One region of the Leisingera sp. ANG49 genome, then DNA from elsewhere that is predicted to be linked to it. Evidence: riboswitches for the same ligand, from Rfam matches in the RefSeq annotation. Region 1 holds a riboswitch; each other region holds the start of a gene.
The links. A riboswitch is a leader RNA that binds a small molecule or an ion and turns the genes downstream of it on or off. The one in region 1 is predicted to bind cobalamin.
Positions count from the first base shown of each region.

Region 2: linked by a shared signal. The riboswitch ahead of AC58NV_RS09655 (ABC transporter substrate-binding protein) and the one ahead of AC58NV_RS21095 (TonB-dependent receptor plug domain-containing protein) in region 1 are both predicted to bind cobalamin.
Region 3: linked by a shared signal. The riboswitch ahead of AC58NV_RS08930 (DUF1636 family protein) and the one ahead of AC58NV_RS21095 (TonB-dependent receptor plug domain-containing protein) in region 1 are both predicted to bind cobalamin.
Region 4: linked by a shared signal. The riboswitch ahead of AC58NV_RS07505 (hypothetical protein) and the one ahead of AC58NV_RS21095 (TonB-dependent receptor plug domain-containing protein) in region 1 are both predicted to bind cobalamin.

Region 1 covers NZ_JCATZN010000009.1:92,896-97,929, forward strand. Annotated here, with positions in the region: gene AC58NV_RS21095 (TonB-dependent receptor plug domain-containing protein) at 1-924, opposite strand, end outside; cobalamin riboswitch at 1,084-1,292, opposite strand; cobalamin riboswitch at 1,571-1,785, shown strand; gene AC58NV_RS21100 (DUF4198 domain-containing protein) at 1,929-2,714, shown strand; gene cbiM (cobalt transporter CbiM) at 2,725-3,342, shown strand; gene AC58NV_RS21110 (NikL family nickel/cobalt ECF transporter subunit) at 3,339-3,923, shown strand; gene cbiQ (cobalt ECF transporter T component CbiQ) at 3,920-4,708, shown strand; gene AC58NV_RS21120 (energy-coupling factor ABC transporter ATP-binding protein) at 4,695-5,034, shown strand, end outside.
Region 2 covers NZ_JCATZN010000002.1:675,139-680,172, forward strand. Annotated here, with positions in the region: gene AC58NV_RS09650 (putative 2-aminoethylphosphonate ABC transporter permease subunit) at 1-1,857, shown strand, start outside; cobalamin riboswitch at 2,129-2,321, shown strand; gene AC58NV_RS09655 (ABC transporter substrate-binding protein) at 2,465-3,475, shown strand; gene AC58NV_RS09660 (FecCD family ABC transporter permease) at 3,472-4,521, shown strand; gene AC58NV_RS09665 (ABC transporter ATP-binding protein) at 4,518-5,034, shown strand, end outside.
Region 3 covers NZ_JCATZN010000002.1:530,833-535,866, reverse strand. Annotated here, with positions in the region: gene AC58NV_RS08945 (DeoR/GlpR family DNA-binding transcription regulator) at 1-196, shown strand, start outside; gene glpD (glycerol-3-phosphate dehydrogenase) at 189-1,766, shown strand; gene cobO (cob(I)yrinic acid a,c-diamide adenosyltransferase) at 1,875-2,510, opposite strand; cobalamin riboswitch at 2,562-2,768, shown strand; gene AC58NV_RS08930 (DUF1636 family protein) at 2,866-3,276, shown strand; gene cobW (cobalamin biosynthesis protein CobW) at 3,279-4,313, shown strand; gene cobN (cobaltochelatase subunit CobN) at 4,484-5,034, shown strand, end outside.
Region 4 covers NZ_JCATZN010000002.1:223,681-228,714, reverse strand. Annotated here, with positions in the region: gene AC58NV_RS07530 (5'-nucleotidase C-terminal domain-containing protein) at 1-264, opposite strand, end outside; gene nudC (NAD(+) diphosphatase) at 598-1,581, shown strand; gene AC58NV_RS07520 (SRPBCC family protein) at 1,639-2,106, shown strand; gene AC58NV_RS07515 (alpha/beta hydrolase family protein) at 2,117-2,995, opposite strand; gene AC58NV_RS07510 (TetR/AcrR family transcriptional regulator) at 3,066-3,686, shown strand; cobalamin riboswitch at 3,705-3,924, shown strand; gene AC58NV_RS07505 (hypothetical protein) at 4,031-4,435, shown strand; gene AC58NV_RS07500 (protein-tyrosine phosphatase family protein) at 4,546-5,034, opposite strand, start outside.

The DNA.
Region 1 (5,034 bases):
CTTGGTCTCGGTCGGGGTGCCGCCATTGAAGGACCGGTCAAAGTCAGTGCGTTCGATTGACAGGCGGTGTTTCAGGCGGCCGCCCAATGTGTCCAGTTCAGCAAAGACCTGAGCCAGTTGCTCATCCCGGTCACTGAATTGCGTCGGATCATCAACGACATAGCTGGCCGCATCCGTTGCGGTGAAGGAGGTGCGGTCGCTGTCATAGCGTTCATCCGACGTGCGGAAGTTGAAGCCAAGTTTCAGCCGGTCGGTGACCAGGTAGTCGCCTTTCAATTGCAGTGTATTGCGGCGGATGCCGTCCTCTTCGCCGCCATCGCCCGAGGTGTCATAGCCGTCGTCATTGTCATGGGCGAAGCTGAAGGCGATGCCGCCGCGCTCGGTCCGCGACGAAACCCGTGCCGAGGCCCGGTAGCCGTCGGACCCCGCTTCCGCGCTGCCGCCGTAATCCGTGCCGATGCCGCCGGACTTGGTGATGATGTTGATCACACCGGCCGAAGCGTTGGAGCCGTAGAACACCGATTGCGGGCCGCGCAGGACTTCGATTCGCTCGATATTGGCCGTGTCCAGGCCGGACAGAATGTACTCGCTATCTCCGGCGGCGGCCTCAACGCCATCAATCAGGATCAGCGTGTGATTGGCTTCGCCGCCGCGAATGCGGACTTGGGTGAAGCTGTCGCCGGAGCCGCTCACCATCAGGCCGGGCACCGAACGCAGCGCGTCCTGGACGGTGGTGATGCCGCGATCTTCGATCTCCTCGCTGGTCAGGACCGAGACGGAGCGGCCGTACTTCTGGGCCTCGACCGGCGTAAAGCCGCCGGAGACGATGATCTCCCCCAGATCGGTGACCTCGTCATCCTGGGCGGTTGCGATTACAGGGGCGGCGGCCAGGGCCGCGGCCAGGGACAGGCTTGCCTTGCGCATATTCCATTCCTCCCGGCCCGCGCAGCAAGCACAGGCCAAGCGGCTGCCCATGCCGGGCAGCATGTTCAAAATTTTGGTCTTTGGAAGGCATTGCCCCCGCAGACGGTGAAAACTGCCACCACTACGGAAGTCCGTTGTCCTTGGCGCGCCCCGCACCCGGACAGGGTGATCATCCTGGCAGGTCTCCTGACTCGCGGGTCGAGGCTTTGCTGCGCCTTCCCGCCCCTTAGGGCAGTGGCATATCGCAGCATTGCTCTCCGCTCACAGTTGCGGGGGCAGTCACGGATTCGGCGCCTGTTGGCTACACCTCACCGTGTTCCCTTTTAACCGGGTGGTCTCCCAGCCGGACCAGAATGGCCGCGACTTAGGCAAACTGAACTTATTCTGTCAAGCGGGAGAATTCGCCACCTGTGTAGAAATGGTCCAGGGCTGGCATCCATACCGCCAAAGCCGCTTTGCCATGTTTTGTGTGATGACGATTGATAAAGCACTCAACAAGTTGCGAAAGGCAGCGGCCATTGCTTGGTCCTTTGATCGAAACATGCCCGTCTGTTGATCAGCGCAGCGCAGCCGCAGCCAAAATCTTCCACGCCAAACCCGCTGATGTCCTGAATACGATTCTCTTGACTCGGAAATTCCGTTTTGCCATTCAGCCAAGGTGACCGGTTCCGCGAGTGTTTCAATGCGCAGCGGAAGAAATAGGGAACACGGTGCGGCGTACCCAAAAGGGACCAAATCCGTGACTGCCCCCGCAACTGTGAGCGGTGAGTGACGCTGAGAACGCCACTGGGAACATCCCCGGGAAGGCCAGCCGAACCAGGACCCGCGAGTCAGGAGACCTGCCGGACGCGAGGACTGAAGCTCCGCTTGCGGGGGTTCTGCCCTTTTCCACCGGACGCCGGGGTGCGCGTCTGGCGCGTGTGCCGTTCAGGCGTTTCCGTGCCGCTACTCCCCGTTGTTCATTCCTGATTGCAGGTGTGCCTGCGTCGTCGAATGAGGACGAAATGAAACTGAACTATCTGGCCGCAGCCCTGGCCGTTTCCCTGCCGGCCGCCGCGTCGGCGCATTTCCAGCTGAACTACACCGAAAGCGCGCTGATCGAGAAGCCCGGTGACGTGCCGATGGGCCTGGTCTTCTGGCATCCGATGGCCAATGGCCACGCCATGGACATGGGCACGCCGGAAGAATTCTTCATGATCCACAAGGGCGAAAAAACCGACCTGTCGGACCGCCTGGAGCCCGCCACCTTCAAGGGCGCTGAGAACGAAGCTTCGGCCTACAAGGCGTCCGTACCGGTGAAACGCTCCGGCGACTATGTCGTGGTGACCGTGCCCTCGCCCTATTACGAGGAAAGCGAAGACATTTACATCCAGCAGATTTCCAAGGTCGTGCTGAACCGCAACACGCTGCCCACCGACTGGGACCAGCCGGTTGGCCTGGCCACCGAGATCCTGCCGCTGAACAAGCCCTACAACGTGATCGTCGGCTCCACCTTCTCCGGCCAGGTTCTGGCAGACGGCAAGCCGGTTCCCGGTGCTGAAATCGAAGTCGAATTCATGGCGGCTGAACCGGACCTGGAGAAATTCTCCACCACCAGCCCCTCCGTGGGTGAAATGCCGGGCGGCGCGATTGTTGCCATCGCCGACCAGAACGGCGTGTTCTCCTTCGGCATTCCGAAGGCAGGCTACTGGGGCTTTGCGGCCTTGGGTTCCGGTCCGGCGACCGAGCACGAAGGCAAGGAACTCAGCCAGGATGCTGTGCTGTGGATCCGCGCTGAAGAGCTGAAGTGAAAGTAGACCGATGCATATCGTAGACGGCGCACTGTCGAACCCGGTTGTGATCGGCGGCGCGGTTGCCGCCGTCGGCGGTATTGCCATGGGTCTGCGCAGCCTGCCGCTGGAGCGAATTCCGGCGGCGGGGGTTCTGTCGGCCAGTTTTTTTGTGGCCTCGCTGATCCATGTCCCGATCGGCCCCAGTTCGGTTCACCTGATCCTGAACGGGCTGGCGGGGCTTGTCTTGGGCTGGGCCGCGTTTCCGGCCCTGTTTGTCGGCCTGCTGCTGCAAGCGGTGTTCTTTGGCTTTGGCGGACTGACTGTCCTGGGTGTTAACGCCGTCAATATCGCATTGCCTGCAGTTCTCGTTGGGCTGATGTTCCGGCCGCTGGTGGCGCGTGGCTCTCCCCTGCAAGGAGCGATCTGGGGCGGCATCGGCGGCGGCGCAGCGATTGCTGCCACGACCCTCGCTGTCGCGGTTTCGCTGATGCTGTCAGGCGATGAATTCATCCTGGCAGCCAAGCTTGTGTTTTTCTCCCACATCCCGGTGATGGTCATCGAAGCGCTGCTGACCGGCGCCGCCATTTTCCTGGCCCGGCGGGTCAAGCCCGAGCTGTTTGTTGACACGAAAGGAAGCTTGGCATGATCCGCTCCTGCGTTTTGATCCTCGCCTTGCTGGCGCCGCTGCCGGCATTGGCGCACAATGTGATTTCCTCTGTGTTTCCCTCGGGATCGGACATTGAGGGCGAGGTTGGCTTTTCCAATGGTGAAATGGCACCGGACTTGCTGATCGAGGTTTTTGACCAAGCTGGCGGCAAACTGGGCGAAACCAGGACAGACACCGACGGGTTCTTTCTGTTCACCCCGTCTGAACCAGTGACGCATATCTTTCGCGGCGACCTTGGCGCCGGCCATGTCGCCGAGGCAATCATGGACGCCTCAGAGGTCGCACAGATCATGGGGCAAAGCCCGAGCGCAGTGGCGCCTGCAGCGGCCGGCACCGCTGCAATCCCGTCGGCTGCCACGGCTGCAGGCCTGTCCGACCAAGCCCGCGCTGAGCTTGCCACCATGATGCGCAACGAATTGCGCCCGCTCCGGCAGGAGCTGACCGCATTCAAGAACAAGTCGAATTTTCAGTCCGTGCTTGGCGGCATCGGCTATATCTTTGGCCTGTTCGGGCTGGGCTTCTACATCGCCGCACGGCGCAAGATCGGCAGCAGCGTATGACCTATGTTCTGACTGGCGACGAAAAACCGCTGAGCGGCTTAGGCGCCTTCCGGGCCAAAGTTACCACGCTTGATCCTCGGATGCGCATCGTGCTGACCGTGGTCTATGCCGTGGTGGTGGTCTCCCTCAGCAATCTTTGGGTGCTGTCGGCCGCGCTTGGCCTGTCGATGTGGCTGCTGGCCTACTCCGGCCTGCCGCCCCGGAAAACGCTGAAACGGATGGCGATGATGGACAGTTTCATCATCTTCATGCTGGTGCTGCTGCCGTTCACCATACCCGGCACGCCGGTCTTTTCCGTTTGGGGGCTGGAGGCAAGCTGGGAAGGCCTGCGGCGCGCGGCCGAGATTGCCCTGACTGCAAATGCCGTCATCCTGGCAGTCATGACGCTGGTCGGGTCCATGGAACCCGTGACGATGGGGCATGCGCTGTTTGCACTCAAGACGCCGGAACGACTGGTGCATCTGATGATGTTCACCATCCGCTACATCGACGTCCTGCGCGAGGAGTACCAGCGTCTGCGCACGTCGATGAAGCTGCGCGGTTTCCGCCCCGGAACAAACTGGCACACCTACCGCAGCTACGGCTATCTGGTGGGTATGATGCTGGTGCGCGCCATCGAACGGTCGGAACGCATTCTGGCAGCGATGAAGTGCCGGGGGTTCTCCGGCCGCATCATCCTGCTGGAAGACTTCCGCCTGGGCAGGGCTGACCTGCTGTTTGCCGCGGCTCTTACCGCCGCTCTTGCTGCCCTGATCTGGGCCGAGGCCAACTATGCTGCTTCTTGATCTGAACAACATCCACTTTGCCTATCCGGGGCTGGACCCGGTTCTGGAGGGCGTGTCGATGCAGCTAAACGCGGGGGAGCGGCTGTCGATCGTCGGACCGAACGGAGCCGGGAAATCGACGCTCCTGAAAATCATCATGGGGCTGATTGCCCCGGCCAGCGGTACCATCGCGGCTTTTGGAAAACCTTGCAGCAGCGAAGCGGATTTTCATGAGATGCGCCGCCGCGTAGGTTTTGTCTTTCAGGACGCCGATGACCAGCTTTTCTGCCCGACAGTGGCCGAGGATGTGGCCTTCGGCCCGCTGAACCTGGGCAAGTCCAAGCAGG
Region 2 (5,034 bases), on a different contig from region 1:
TCCACCTACAGGGTGGAGCTGTCGCAGTACGAATTCCAGGTCAGCGACGAGGCGGGCCAGTTTGACGGCAGCATCCTGACCGGCGCGGACCTGAACGCCCGCAGCGGCACCTTTGCCGATGCCGATCTGTCCACCGGCGCGGACGGGCGGCTGCCGGTCACCGGCTTCTTCCCGGACTTCAGCTTCCGCAGCCCGGTGATGTACCAGATCCGCAATACAACCGGCACAGGCCGCTTCCTGATCGGCTCCAACCTGCAGACCGGCACCGAATGGGTCACGCTTGATTCCAACACCTTCCGCCGGGTGCAGCTGCGCCCCGTGCAGGCGCAGGGGCTGGACAACTTCGTCTCCTACTTCTCGACGCCTGCGCTGTTCAACTCGATCAAGAACTCGCTGTGGATCGCGGTCCTCAGTACCGTTGTCACCGTCTCGCTTGCCTTCTGGTTCGCCTACGCGCTGAACCGCAGCTGCATGAAATACAAGGGCGTGTTCCGGCTGATCGCCATGGCGCCGATCCTGGTGCCGTCGCTGCTGCCCGGTATCGCGCTGGTCTACCTGTTCGGCAACCAGGGCATGATCAAGGAGCTCTTGTTCGGCGCCAGCATTTACGGCCCCATCGGCATCGTGATCGGCTCGGTCTTCTTTACTTTCCCGCATGCCTTCATCATCATCTCAACCGCGCTGGCGATCTCTGACGCCCGCCTGTACGAGGCCGCCGCCAGCCTGCGCTCCACCCCCTGGCGCACCTTCTGGACCGTCACGGTGCCGGGCGCGCGGTATGGCCTGATCTCGGCGGCCTTCGTGGTCTTCAATCTGGTGATCACTGACTTCGGCCTGCCCAAGGTGATCGGCGGCCAGTTCAACGTGCTGGCAGTGGACATCTACAAGCAGGTGATTGGCCAGCAGAACTTTGAAATGGGCGCGGTGGTCTCGGTGGTGCTGGTGATCCCGGCGATCCTCGCCTTTGCCATCGACCGCATGGTGCAGTCCAAGCAGGTGGCTCTGCTGTCGGCCCGCTCGGTGCCTTATGAGCCGCAGCCGAACAAGAAGATGGACCGGATTTTCTTTGCCTATTGCACCCTGATCGGCATTTTCATCGCCGGGCTGCTGGCGGTCTGCCAGTTCGCGGCGCTGATCAAGTTCTGGCCCTACGACCTGAGCCTCAGCCTCAACAACTACCAGTTCGACAGGATGGATGGCGGCGGCTGGGGATCCTATATGAACTCGATCAAGCTGGCGCTGATGACGGCTGTGGCCGGCACCGCGGTCGTGTTCTTCGGCGCCTATCTGGTCGAGAAATCCAAGGGCTTCCGCACCGGGCGCGCCATCTTCCAGATGTTTGCGATGCTGCCGATGGCAATCCCGGGCATGGTGCTGGGGCTGGCATACATCTTTTTCTTCAACAACCCCGCCAATCCGCTCAATGCGATCTACGGCACCATGGCGATCCTGGTGGTCTGCACCGTCACCCACTTCTACACGGTGTCGCATCTGACAGCGGTCACCGCCCTCAAGCAGATGGACCGGGAGTTTGAATCGGTTGCCGCTTCGCTCAAGCAGCCCACGATGAAGCTGTTTGCCCGCGTCACGGTGCCGGTCTGCCTGCCTGCGGTGCTGGACATCTCGATCTACCTTTTCGTCAACGCGATGACGACGGTGTCGGCGGTGGTGTTCCTCTATTCGCCCAAGACCACGCTGGCGTCGATTGCGGTGCTGAACATGGATGATGCAGGCGACATCGCCCCGGCGGCGGCGATGGGGATGATGATCTTCTACACCAACGCGCTGGCGCGGATCATCCACTTGCTGGCCACCCGCGGCATCCTGCGCCGCACCCAGGCCTGGCGCAGCCGCTGACCGCGGTTTCCGCCGGGCAGTCTTAAGGCGCAGTCGTTGCCTCCGGCTCCATCGCGGCCGCAACGCAGGAGCTGAGCGGCGGCGCTGCGGAGCCGGGCGGCTGACCGGTTCCGCAGCGGGGGCGCGGGAGGCGGCGGTGCCTTCCGCCGCAGCAAACAGGCGCAGTTCTCTCCTGGGTTCTGAAGGCCCCCGCAGCGGGCGGGGGCCGCACAGCCAGGATTGAAGTTTTCCGGAAACCGCTGAAGTTTTTCTTGCCGCAACGGAAGTGATGCGCTACGCGCGCTTTACCGGTCCCGCAAGGGCTAAGAGGGAATCCGCGGTGCCAGCCGGCGCCAAACGGAACTGCCCCCGCAACTGTAGGCGGCGAGTGCTGTGCCATGATGTCACTGGATCCACGCGGTCCGGGAAGACGGCGCAGGCAATGACCCGCCAGTCAGGAGACCTGCCGGTGAAAAACTGAAGCACACCGGACGGGGTTGTCCGGGGAGGTTGCCGGCAAGATGCGCCGCCGCTGTCCGGTGCCGCAAAATGGGGCCAGATACCCAGCCTTGCCGGTCAATGCCCTTTCACCCGTTCTCCGGTCATTGACATATGGAGATCGAAGACCATGTTCCTGCGTTCCGGCCTGATGGGCCTTTCCTTCGTTGCGGCCGCTCAGGCTGCTGCCGCCAGCGAGAGTTTTCCGCTGACCATTCAAAACTGCGGCGAGACCGTCACCTTCGAGGCACCGGTTGCGTCTTCCGTGACCGTTGGCCAGGCCGCCACTGAGGTGCTCTATGCGCTGGGCCTGGGTGACAAGGTGCTGGGCACCTCGGTCTGGTTCAACGACGTGCTGCCCGAATATGCCGAGCTGAACGACAAGGTCGAACGCCTGGCCGACAACGACCCCAGCTTTGAAAGCGTGGTGGCCAAGCGCCCCGGCCTGGTGACAGCTCAGTACGAATGGCATGTCGGCCCCGAAGGCGTGGTCGCCAAGCGGGAGCAGTTCCACGACCTCGGCATCCCGACCTATGTGATGCCCGCTGACTGCGTCGGCAAGGACAACACCACCGGCGGCGACGGCACCCGCACCCGGATGTTCACCACCGACAGCCTCTATCAAGGCATCGAGGAACTGGCCGCGATCTTCGGCGAGGCTGAGAAGGGCGCTGAGCTGGTTGCCGACTACAAGGCGCGCGAGGCCGCAGCTGTTGCCAAGGCACAGGAAGTTGCGCTGGAGGATGCCTCCGCGGTGTTCTGGTTCTCTTCGCCTGAAATGGAAAGCGATCCGTTCGTGGCCGGCCAGAAGGGCGCCCCGGGCTACATGATGCAGCAGCTGGGCCTGAAGAACGTCATCGAAACCGACGAGGAATGGCCGACCGTTGGCTGGGAAACCATCGCCAAGGCCAACCCGACGGTGATCGTGATTGCCCGCATGGACCGCCGCCGCTTTGCCGCTGACGACTACGAGAAGAAACTGGAGTTCCTGCGCACCGATCCGGTCGCCAGCCAGATGGACGCGGTGAAGAACGACCGTATCGTGGTGATGGACGCCCAGGCGATGGACGCCACCATCCGCGCCATCCCGGCGCTGGAGGATCTGGCCGCTGAGCTCAGCGCGATCGGCAACGGCGAATGAGCGCAGCCGCCGCAGTCGCATGGCAGGGCTTCCGGGGCGCTTGCCTGGCCCTGCCGGTGCTGGCCGCGGCGGTTCTGGCAGGCGCAATGATCGGGGAGACCGCGCTTGCGCCCGACCTTGTCCTGTCGGTTCTGGCCAACAAGCTGGCCGGGGCAGGCCTGCCGGTGGATCCGGTGGACCAGGGCATCATCTGGAGCTACCGGCTGCCGCGGGCGCTGGTGGCTGCGGCCTGCGGGGCGGCGCTGGCGGTGGCCGGGGTGGTGCTGCAGGCCTTGCTGCGCAATGCGCTGGCAGACCCCTATATCCTTGGCATTTCCGCCGGCGCCTCGACCGGGGCGGTGGCTGTCACCATTGCCGGCCTCGGCGGCGGCGCCCTGTCGCTGTCCTTCGGCGCCTTCAACGGGGCGCTTCTGGCGTTTGGCTTTGTCGCCATTCTGGCCCGCGCGGCCGGGGCAGGGGGCAGCCGCGCCGCAGCGGCGCAGATCGTGCTGGCGGGCATTGCCGGCTCGCAGCTGTTCAATGCGCTGACCGCTTTCATTATCGCCAAATCCGCCAACGCGGATCAGGCCCGCGGCATTATGTTCTGGCTGATGGGCAACCTCAGCGGCGTGCGCTGGCCGGACGTGTGGCTGGCGGTGCCGCTGGCCTTGGCGGGCTGGATGATCTGCCGGTTTCACGCGCGCGCCCTGGACGCCTTCACCTTTGGCAGCGACTCCGCGGCCTCGCTCGGCATCCCGGTCCGCCGGGTTCAGGTGGTGCTGATCTTTGCCACTGCCCTCACCACCGCGGTGATGGTGTCGATCGTCGGCTCGATCGGCTTTGTCGGCCTAGTGATCCCCCATGCGGCGCGGTTCCTGGTCGGCCCGGGACACCGCAGGCTGATGCCGGCCGCTGCGCTCACCGGTGCCGTGTTCCTGATCGCTGCCGACATCGTCTCCCGCATCATCATCCCAGGCCAGGTGCTGCCCATCGGGGTGGTCACCGCCCTGATCGGGGCGCCGTCCTTTGCGGTGATCCTGGTGCGCGGGCAAAGGACTGCGAGATGAGGATCGAAGCCCGCAACCTGTCTTTCTCCGTGCGCGGCAAAACCCTGCTGCAGGACGTGTCGCTGGCGGTGCAGCCGGGTGAGACGCTGGCGCTGGTCGGCCCGAACGGCTCTGGCAAATCAACCCTGATGCGGCTGCTGTCGGGCCTGGCCAAACCCTCGCATGGCGAAGTGCTGCTGGCGGACCAACCGCTGGCCCGGCTGACCCGCCGGGAGATCGCCCAGCGGATCGCCATTGTCGAACAGCAGGCCGACACGGCTGAGCGCATCACCGCACGGTCCGTCGTCGAGCTGGGCCGCACCCCCTGGCTGTCGGCGCTGAAACCCTGGAGCAGCGAAGACACCCAGCTGGTGGACAAGGCGCTGCATACGGTGGAAATGGGGGGCTTCGCGCGCCGCGAATGGGCCACTCTGTCCGGCGGCGAACGGCAGCGGCTGCACATTGCCCGTGCCCTCGCGCAACGGCCGGGGCTTCTGCTGCTGGATGAGCCGACAAACCATCTGGACATCCACC
Region 3 (5,034 bases), on a different contig from region 1:
GAACGCCCGGCAGAGGGTACTGGTCTGCGACGGCAGCAAGTTCGACCGCTCCGCTCCGGTTCGGATCTGCGATGTCTCCGACCTGGACGTGGTGATCACCGACCGCCCGGCTCCCGCAGAATTCGCCGAGGCCGCGCTGGCCGCCGGCACCCGCATCCTGACCGCAGGACAAAACGAAAGCAGCGAAAATGATTGACACGCCTGTAACGGACCTTTTCATCATCGGCGGCGGCATCAACGGCTGCGGCATCGCCCGCGACGCCGCCGGCCGCGGATTGTCGGTGACGCTGGCAGAGATGAACGATCTCGCCTCGGCCACCTCCTCCGCATCCACCAAGCTGTTCCACGGCGGCTTGCGCTATCTCGAATATTTTGAGTTCCGCCTGGTGCGCGAGGCGCTGATCGAGCGCGAAGTGCTGCTGAAAGCGATGCCGCATATCTCCTGGCCGATGCGCTTTGTGCTGCCGTTTCACAAGGACATGCGGTTCGACAGCGAGACGCCCACGTCGAAACTGCTCACCACCTTCATGCCCTGGATGAAGGGCCGCCGACCGGCCTGGCTGATCCGGCTGGGGCTGTTCCTGTACGACTCGCTTGGAAAGCGCGGCATTCTGCCCGGCACGGCGAAACTGGATCTGGAGGCCGACCCGGCGGGCAGGCCCCTGAAGGACAAGTTCAAGACCGCCTTTGAATATTCCGACTGCTGGATCGAGGACGCCCGCCTGGTCGTCCTGAACGCCCGCGACGCACAGGCCCGCGGCGCCGAGATCCTGACCCGGACCAAGGTGCTGTCAGCCGAGCGCCATGCGGACCACTGGGTGATCACCCTGCAGGACCAGGCCACCGGCGACACCCATCAGCGCCGCGCGAAAATGCTCGTCAACGCGGGCGGGCCATGGGTCGCAGACGTGCTGCACCAAAAGCTGGGCCAGAACAGCCGCGAAAACATCCGCCTGGTGCGCGGCAGCCATATCGTGGTGCCGAAGCTGTTCGATCACGGGCGCTGCTACTTCTTCCAGGGAACCGACGGGCGGATCATCTTTGCCATTCCCTATGAGGAAGATTTCACCCTGATCGGCACAACGGACAGCGACCACTCCGATCCGGACACCGCGCCGGAATGCACCGCAGAGGAGCAGGACTATCTGATTGATTTTGCATCAGGATATTTCAATCAGCCGCTCAAGCGCGAGGATATCGTCTGGACCTATTCCGGCGTGCGCCCGCTTTTTGACGACGGCGCCAGCTCTGCCACCGCGGCGACCCGCGAATATGTGCTGACACTGGATCAGGCACAGGCGCCGCTCTTGAATGTCTTCGGCGGCAAGATCACCACCTACCGCAAGCTGGCAGAGGCGGCGCTGGCAAAGATCGGCGAGGTTTTCCCGCAGCTGCCCGCGGACTGGACCGCAGGCGTGGCCCTGCCCGGAGGCGATTTCGCGGTGGCGCATGTGGAAAAGCTGCAAAGTAAACTCGCAGCGGACTATCCGTTCCTTTCGCCCTACGGGACCCGCCGCCTGATCCGCGCCTATGGCACCGAGGCCTGGGAGCTTCTGGGCGAGGCCAAATCCGCGGCTGATATGGGGCAGGACTTCGGGGCGACGATCACCGCGCAGGAACTGGACTGGGCAATTGCCCGCGAATGGGTACGAACTGGAGACGACTACCTGTGGCGGCGCACCAAGCTGGGGCTGCGGCTGGATGAAGCCCAGCGCGCCGCGGTGAATGACTACATCCAAGGCAAAGCGGCGCAGTTGGCGGCATAACTCAAAGGGCGGTGCTCGGCCCGGCAGGGTGGAAGCGAAGCGCCCGCCCCGTGGGGGGGGACGGGCGCTGCCCGGCCTGGCGGCCGGGCGGGACATTCTGAAAGGGTCTTAAAACTCCACGCCCTTCTGTGCCTTCACGCCGGCGCGGAACGGGTGTTTGATCTGGCCCATCTCGCTCACCAGATCGGCGATCTCGATCAGCTCCTCCTTGGCGTTGCGGCCCGTCAGCACCACATGGGTCATCGGCGGCTTCTGCTCGACCAGGAATTCCAGCACCTCCTCCAGATCCAGATACTCATAGCGCAGCGCAATGTTGATCTCATCCAAGAGCACCATGGTATTGCGCTCATCCAAGATCATCTCCTTGGCCTTTTCCCAGCCCTTTTGCGCGGCGGCAATGTCGCGCGCCTTGTCCTGGGTTTCCCAGGTAAAGCCCTCGCCCATCGCATAGAATTGGCAGAGATCGCTGAAGTTCTCCTCGATCAGGGTGCGCTCGCCGGTCTGCCAGGCGCCCTTGATGAACTGCACCACGGCGGACGGCATCCCATGGGCAATGCAGCGCATGATCATGCCGAAGCCGGAGGAGGATTTGCCCTTGCCCGGCCCGGTGTGGACGATGATTAGGCCCTTCTCGCCTTCCTTGGTCTTCATCATCCGGTCGCGCGCGGCCTTCTTCTTGGCCATCTTGGAGGCGTGACGGGCGGCTTCTTCTTCTGAGATGCCGGTTTCAGACTTTTCGCTCATGGGGGCTCTCCAGCTGTTTGACCCCATGTCTTGACAAAGAAGCCCGCCATAGCGCAAGGGGGTTCCGCTGGTTCCTGTGAAAACAGGCGAAGAGGGAATGTGAAGGCCGTTCGAGGCCGAAGCACAGCCGCCCCCGCGACCGTGACCGGATGAGGCCGCCATGCCACTGGGGAAAACTCCCGGGAAGGCAGGATGGCCGGCAAGGCAAGCGCCTTGGCATCCGCAAGCCGGGAGACCTGCCAGCGAGAGAGAGATCAACGGGCAGACGGGGTGTTCTGCGACCGGGCGAGGGACTGGCACGACACAGTTCCTTTCTGGCCATCCCGCACGCCCTGCCGCGACAGGAGACGCGCTGATGGCTGACGAAATGGCAGGCAAAACTGCCAGCACCCAGGGACCGGTCACGCTGACCGTTTGCCTCACCTGCCGTCGCGAGGGCGCCGACCCCGAGGCCGCCCGCCCCGGCGCCATCCTTCACGCAGCCCTGGAAGAAGCCGGGATGCCCGAAGGCGTCCGCCTGCGCGGTGTCGAATGCCTGTCCTCCTGCAAGCGCGGCTGCGCTGTTGCCTTGGTCGGCGGCGCGGAGCGCTGGACCTATGTCTACGGCGACCTTGACCCGGACCAGCACGTTCCCGAGATCCTGGAAGGCGCCGCCGCCTATGCCGCCACCGCCGACGGCGTCGTGCCCTGGCGCGAGCGCCCGCAGACCTTCCGCAAGCAATCCATTGCCCGCATCCCGCCGGCCAAGTTCTTCTCCGAGGAGTAATCATGAGCGACCTCAACAAGATCCCCGTCACCGTCATCACCGGCTTCCTCGGTGCGGGCAAGACCACCCTGATCCGCCACCTGATGCAGAACCCGCAGGGCAAGCGCCTGGCGGTTGTGGTGAACGAATTCGGCACCGCCGGTGTGGACGGCGACATCCTGAAGTCCTGCGCCGATGAAAACTGCCCGGCGGAGAACATCATGGAACTGGCCAACGGCTGCATCTGCTGCACCGTAGCCGATGACTTCATCCCCACTATCGAGCAGCTGATGAACCTGCCGGAAAAACCCGATCACATCGTGATCGAAACCTCCGGCCTGGCGCTGCCCAAGCCGCTGCTCAAGGCCTTCGACTGGCCCGCGATACGCTCCCGCATCACCGTTGACGGCGTGATTGCGCTGGCCGATGCCGAGGCCGTTGCCAAGGGCCAGTTCGCCCCCGACCTGGACGCCGTGCAGGCCCAGCGCGAGGCGGACGACAGCATCGACCACGAAACCCCGCTCAGCGAAGTGTTCGAGGACCAGATCTCCTGTGCCGACATCGTGCTTCTGTCCAAGGCCGACCTGGCCGGCGACGCAGGTGTCGAGAAGGCCCGCGCGGTGATCGAGGCCGAGGCGCCCCGCAAGCTGCCGATCCTGCCGATGAGCGAAGGCGTCATCGACCCGCGCATCATCCTGGGTCTGGGCGCGGCTGCCGAGGATGATCTGGACGCCCGCCCCAGCCACCACGACGGCCACCACGACCACGAGCATGACGATTTTGAAAGCATCGTTGTCGAAATGGGCGAAGTCTCCGACCCCGAAGCGCTGCAGAATGCCATCGTGAAACTCGCCCGCGAGCGCAACATCCTGCGCGTCAAAGGCTATGTCGCGGTGGAGGGAAAACCGATGCGGATGCTGGTGCAGGCCGTGGGCGAGCGCCTGCGCGCCCAGTATGATCAGCCCTGGGGCGCGCAGCCGCGCAAGACCGCCCTGGTGGTCATCGCCGAGCATGACGACATCGACGAACAGGCCATCCGCGCCGAGCTGGGGGCCTGAAGCTGATGCCCCAAGGCGAAACTTCAAACGTTTCGCCCGGCGGCAACGCCGGGCAGCGCCCGACCTCCCCGTTTTGCCGGAGGCAAACCTTTGGTTTGACGGGAGGGCGCTTCGCTTCCTCCCGAGGCCGGACACTGCCCTCTGCTCTTCTTTCCGAAAGGGCCTGACCCATGCACGTCGTCTTCCGCGAAAGCCACGGCCTTGACGAGACCGATACCCCGCAGGACCTCGGGCAGACGCCCGCGGACCTGGTGGTGCTGTCGTTTTCCGACAGCGACCTCGGCGCCTTCGCCGCGGGCTGGCACCGGGCAGACGGCAAGCTGCCCAGCCTAAGGGTTGCCAACCTGGTGGCGCTGAAACACCCGCTCTCGGTCGACGTCTACGCGGAACAAACACTCGAGGGCGCCAAGGGCGTCCTGGTCCGCCTGATCGGCGGCGAAAGCTACTGGTCTTACGGCCTTGCCACCCTGCAGGACCTTGCCCGCCGCAAGGGCATCGCGCTGGCAATCCTGCCGGCCGACGGGCGCGAGGATGCGCGGCTGGATGAGCTCTCCACCCTGCCCGTCTCCACCCTGCGCCGCCTGCAATCCCTGTGCGACGCCGGCGGCGCTGTCGCAGCCCAGGCTGCGCTTGCGCAGCTGTCGCTGGCAGCAGGCCTCTATGCTGGCCCCGTCCTCGGCCTCAAGTCCATGCCCGTGCACGGCTTCTATGACCCAGCCAA
Region 4 (5,034 bases), on a different contig from region 1:
CGCGGCGGCCCGCGGCAGCACATCGCCCAGCGGCGCCCCATAGAAACCATCGCCATTGTCGACCAGAATGCAGGCCGCCCCCTGGGCCGCTGCCCGGGCGCGCGCTTCCGCGATCAGGGTCGCCACCCGCGATAGCCCGATGGCCGGATCCGGCCGGTCGGCGTAGTAATCATGGCTCAGCAGATTGCAGTGCAGGTCCGTTGTGGCCAGCACATGCAGCTCCCCGGCACTGCGGGCCTTGGCGGCCGCCGCGCCGCCTGTCATGTCCGAACTTCTGCTGACACCGCCTGCCCGCCGCTCCTTCCGCACCATTCGGCGCCATTCTTGTTTGGCGCTATTTGAATCAGCGTTTTCACGATTTGCAAAGAAACCTTTTAACTGCGTGTTAACTTTTTCACAGGCCTCCTCCGCACCGTTCCGGATCCGCCCTGTTCTGCTGAAAAATGCCCCTGCGGCAGCCCCGCGGGTGTGGCCGCACGGCGACAGGCAAGCGCAGATCGCACCCGAATGCTGGCAACAGCTGCGGCACACTGTCATGGATTGCCGCATTCCCCCTTTGAGCGCGGTGCAAAGCCCGCCAGCCACAGGAGAATTGCCATGAAACGCGCGGAACAGGTGACCTTCGGCGGCGGCGGGCTGGAGCGCGCCGCGCATCTGCGCAGCGATGCCGCTGCGCTGGCGGCGGCCTGGACCAGCCCCGGGGCCCGGGTGCTGCTCATGTGGCGCGGCAAGCCGCTGACGCTGCGCGAGACGGAGGCGGATCTGCCCTGCGGCCTGGCCTGGATTGCGCCAGCGCATCCGCTGGCCGCGGCCCGCAAATCAGACGCACTGTTCCTGGGCCAGGAATCCGGTGGCGGCGCCTGCTTTGCCTGCGACATCAGCGATTGGCAGCCGCAGGACCTGGACCAGGAGGCCCTGAGCAGCTTTGCCGACGCCAGCGAGCAGCAGCACCCGGACCTGCTGGATACCCATGTCTTTGCGGAGTTGCGCCGGATCATGACCCGCCTCACCCCGCTGGAGGCGGAGCTGGCCACCACCGCCAAGGCGCTGCTGGCCTGGCACCGCAGCCACCGGTTCTGCGCCTGCTGCGGCGCGCCCAGCGATATGGCGCAGGCGGGCTGGCAACGGGTGTGCCCGGCCTGCAAGGCACCGCATTTTCCGCGCACGGACCCGGTGGTGATCATGCTGATCACCCATGGGGATTCGGTGCTGATGGGCCGCTCCCCCGGCTGGCCGGAGGGGATGTATTCGCTGCTGGCAGGCTTCGTCGAACCGGGCGAGACGCTGGAGGCGGCAGTGCGCCGCGAGGTGCTGGAGGAAACCGGCGTCCGGGTCGGCGCGGTCAGCTACCTGTCCAGCCAGCCCTGGGCCTTTCCGATGTCGCTGATGTTCGGCTGCGCGGGCGAGGCGCTGAGCCGCGACATCACCATCGACCCGGCAGAGATCGAGGACGCGCTATGGGTCAGCCGCCAGGAGATGATGACAGTCTTTGCCGGAGAGCACCCGGTTCTGAAACCCGCGCGCAAAGGGGCGATTGCGCAGTTTTTAATCCAGAACTGGCTTGCGGACACGCTGGACTAACGCGCATATTTGCCGGAAACGGCGCAGACCCAAGAGCCGAAGACGAGGCAGGCGAATATGGAATTCCACAGCAAAGAAGACATCGAAGCCCCGATTGCCGAAGTATTCGGCGCGCTTTCGGATTTCGGCATGCTGGAGCGTTCCGCCCTGCGGCGCGGCATTGAGCTGCAGCGCCGAGGCGATCCTGCGCACCCGGAGGCCGGCCTGGCGTGGGATCTTGCCTTCAGCTTCCGCGGCAAGCCGCGCGAGATCCAGCTGACGCTGGCCTCTTACACGCCGCCGTCGGCAATGGTGCTGGAAGGAATCGGCAGCGGCATCGACGGGCGGATGGAAGTTGAGCTGCTGGCGCTGTCGCCGCAGCGGACCCGGATGTCGGTGCGGCTGAAGCTGTCGCCGACCACCCTGACCGGGCGCTTGCTGGTGCAATCGCTGAAGCTGGCGCGCAGCAACCTGAACCGCCGCTTCAAGCTGCGGCTGGCGGATTATGCCCGCATCACCGAAGAGCGCCTGAGCCGCACCGCCTGACCGGCCCGGCTCAGACCTGCGGCACCAGCCGCGGCCACAGTGCCGCATTGGCACGGGCAAAGGCGCCGAGGTGGCCGATCTTCCGCCCCCCGGCCTGCTGCGGGCCCAGCACCACTCGCTGCTGCGGCACATCCCCGTAGACATCGCCCAGCCGCCAGACCGCGGCCGGCGGCACCACATCGTCATCCGCCATCGCGAACATGTCCACCGGAATGCCGGTTTCCGCCCAGCGCGGCTGCGGCAGCGCAGCGCCGGATTCCGGCAGGTAGCTGCCCGGCGTGGTGCACCAGCGCCGCCACTGCCAGTAGACGCCTGCCGGCAAATCCGCCCCGAACCCCACCGCGCGCCCGGGCAGATAGCCCAAGGCACGGACCAGCGGCGGCACGTGGCCGAACCAGAAGGCCAGCGCCAGCGCGCGGTAGGGCCAGGGATGATCGTGGTGATGCACCAAGCCGCCCGCGACCACGATCATGCGGGCGACGTCTTCCAGGCCATCCTGCAGGGGCATCAGCATCGCCCCCAGAGAATGGCCAATCACATACAATGGCACGCCCGCATAGTGCCGCTGCATTTCTGTCCGGGCGGCCGGCTGATCCGCCAGCGCCCACTCGGCCATGGTGGCCTGTGAGCGGCGCGGATGGGCACGCGCCGAATCTCCGAAATCCCGGTAGTCGTAGGTCAGGCATGCCATCTGCCGCTCCGCCGCCAGCCAGCGCGCGAAATGCCGGTAATAGCCCTGCGGCACCCCGGTTGCGCCATTCAGCACCACCGCTGCCCTGGCCGGTCCCGCCGGGTGGTACAGCCGCCCGGCCAGCACCGCATCACTTGCGGCAAAGCGCAGTTCCTCCACCCGGATATCCGCGTCGTGTTCTGCATGGCTGTCGAGCATGGCACCCTCCTAGACCGATTGGTCTATTCCACCTCTGGACCAATCGGTCTAATGCTGTCAACCTGCCGCCATGACTGACGTGACGACACCCTCTGCCGCCCCGGACGGCCCCGCCCCCACCCGCGAGCGGCTGCTGCGCGCGGCTGCCGGCCTGTTCCGCAACAAGGGCTACAGCGGCACCGGCCTGGCGGAATTGCTGGCCGCGGCGGAGGCGCCCAAGGGCTCGCTCTACCACCACTTCCCGAACGGCAAATCCGATCTGGCCCTGGCTGCGGCGGACTGGGCGTCGGAGCAGATGCTGGCACTGATCGACGCTTCCTTCACTCCTGCTCCGACATTTCAGGAAGGCGCCAAGACGGTCTGCTACAAGCTGGCCAAACTGTTCGACAAACAGGGAAAATGGAGCGGCTGCCCGGTCTCCGCCACCCTGTTCGAAGGACCGGAGAACGAGGGTTTTCACCAGCACGCCGCCAAACTGTTCGAGGGCTGGATCACCGGGACCGCGGCCCATGCCCGGCGCCTCGGCCTGGCTGAAGGCGAGGCCCGCGCGGCGGCGGAAAACTTCTATATCCTGCTGCAGGGCGGCTGGCAGCTGGCCCGGGTGCGGCGCGACTCGGATGTGATCCGCAGGCTGCACCTGCAGATGCACACGCCCGTGCCCGCGTCTATGCAAGCGCAGAAAAACGATTGACGACTCGGGCCCCCAGCCGCTACCGCTTGTGGCGATGGTTCCCGCGCCACAGAATCTTGTGTCCGGGATGAAAAGGGAACACGGTGCGGTGCCGCCTTCAGGCGATGCCAATTCCGCGACTGCCCCCGCAACTGTAAGCGGCGAGCGACCCCGATAGAGCCACTGGCCAATGGGCCGGGAAGGATCGGGAAAGCATCGACCCGCAAGTCAGGAGACCTGCCATCGGAAGTGAAACTCGAACCCGGGCGGGGTGTCCGGACAGGGTCTGATGGCACCGCGGGGCTCCCGCTATCTCATCCGGTCTCTTGTCCCAAACCCCCGCACCACGCGCGGAGGGCGCAAACATGATGTGGACGGACAAGACGCATTTCTATGCGGCAACGGATTGCAAATACCTGGGGAAACCCTGCCCCGCGGCAGAACGGATGATCGCCAAGCTGGCCGAGGCGATGACCAAGGCCAAGCCGCTGACCCAGGAGGATTTCGAGATCACCGGCACCACCGCGCTGGACGGCTGCCCGCGCAACTGCCCGGCGCAGTTCGTGGCCAGCCATGACCGGATCCGGCTGTTCTGCGGTGTCGGCGAAGAGGCCCCGCGCGAAGGGCTCGACCGCTTTGCCGACGCGATCCTCAGCCGCGACGGCACCGGCTTTGCAGCCTCCAGCCTGAACGCCCGCCCCTGCGCGCTGATGGAAGCGCTGCCGAAGACGGAAGACGCGCGGCAGGCCGAACAGATGCTGGCGTTGTGAGGAAGCCGCTTAAGGGTTTGACATCACAGTGAGCGCAGCACCGGTTCCGCAAAGAACGGGCGCTCCCCGGCCTTCGGCCAGGCAAAAGCTCTGATTGATTGTTTTGCGGCTTAGCAGGCCTTGCTGCCGTCGCAGGCCCAGTCCAGCTGCTCGTCGGTTTCCACCGCGCAGGGCCGTACCGCGCGCAGCCGCGCCAGCGCCTGCGCCGGATCCTCGCCGCATTCGATCATCAGCCGCAGCACCGCCATGCCGGACCGGCCGCAGCCGCCCCGGCAATGCACCAGCACCCGGCCGCCGCCCGCCAGCGCCTGCCGCGCCGACTTGCTGGCCGCAGCCCACTTCGCGTTCACACTGGGCGGCGGCACCTGAAAATCCGGCACCGGCAGATGCAGCCAGCGGCAGGCCATGCTCTGGATATCAACGCCCAGCCGCGGCACCCCTGCGGCGGCGTGCTCGGCCTCCGTGGTCATTGAGATCACCAGCCCCGGCTTCCATTGATAGATCTGGATCAGGTCGCTGCGGTAATCACCCTCGCCGCCCGGCAGCCGGCACAGCGCCAGAATGCCGCCGCCTGCTGACAGCGCGTGGATGGTCAGGCC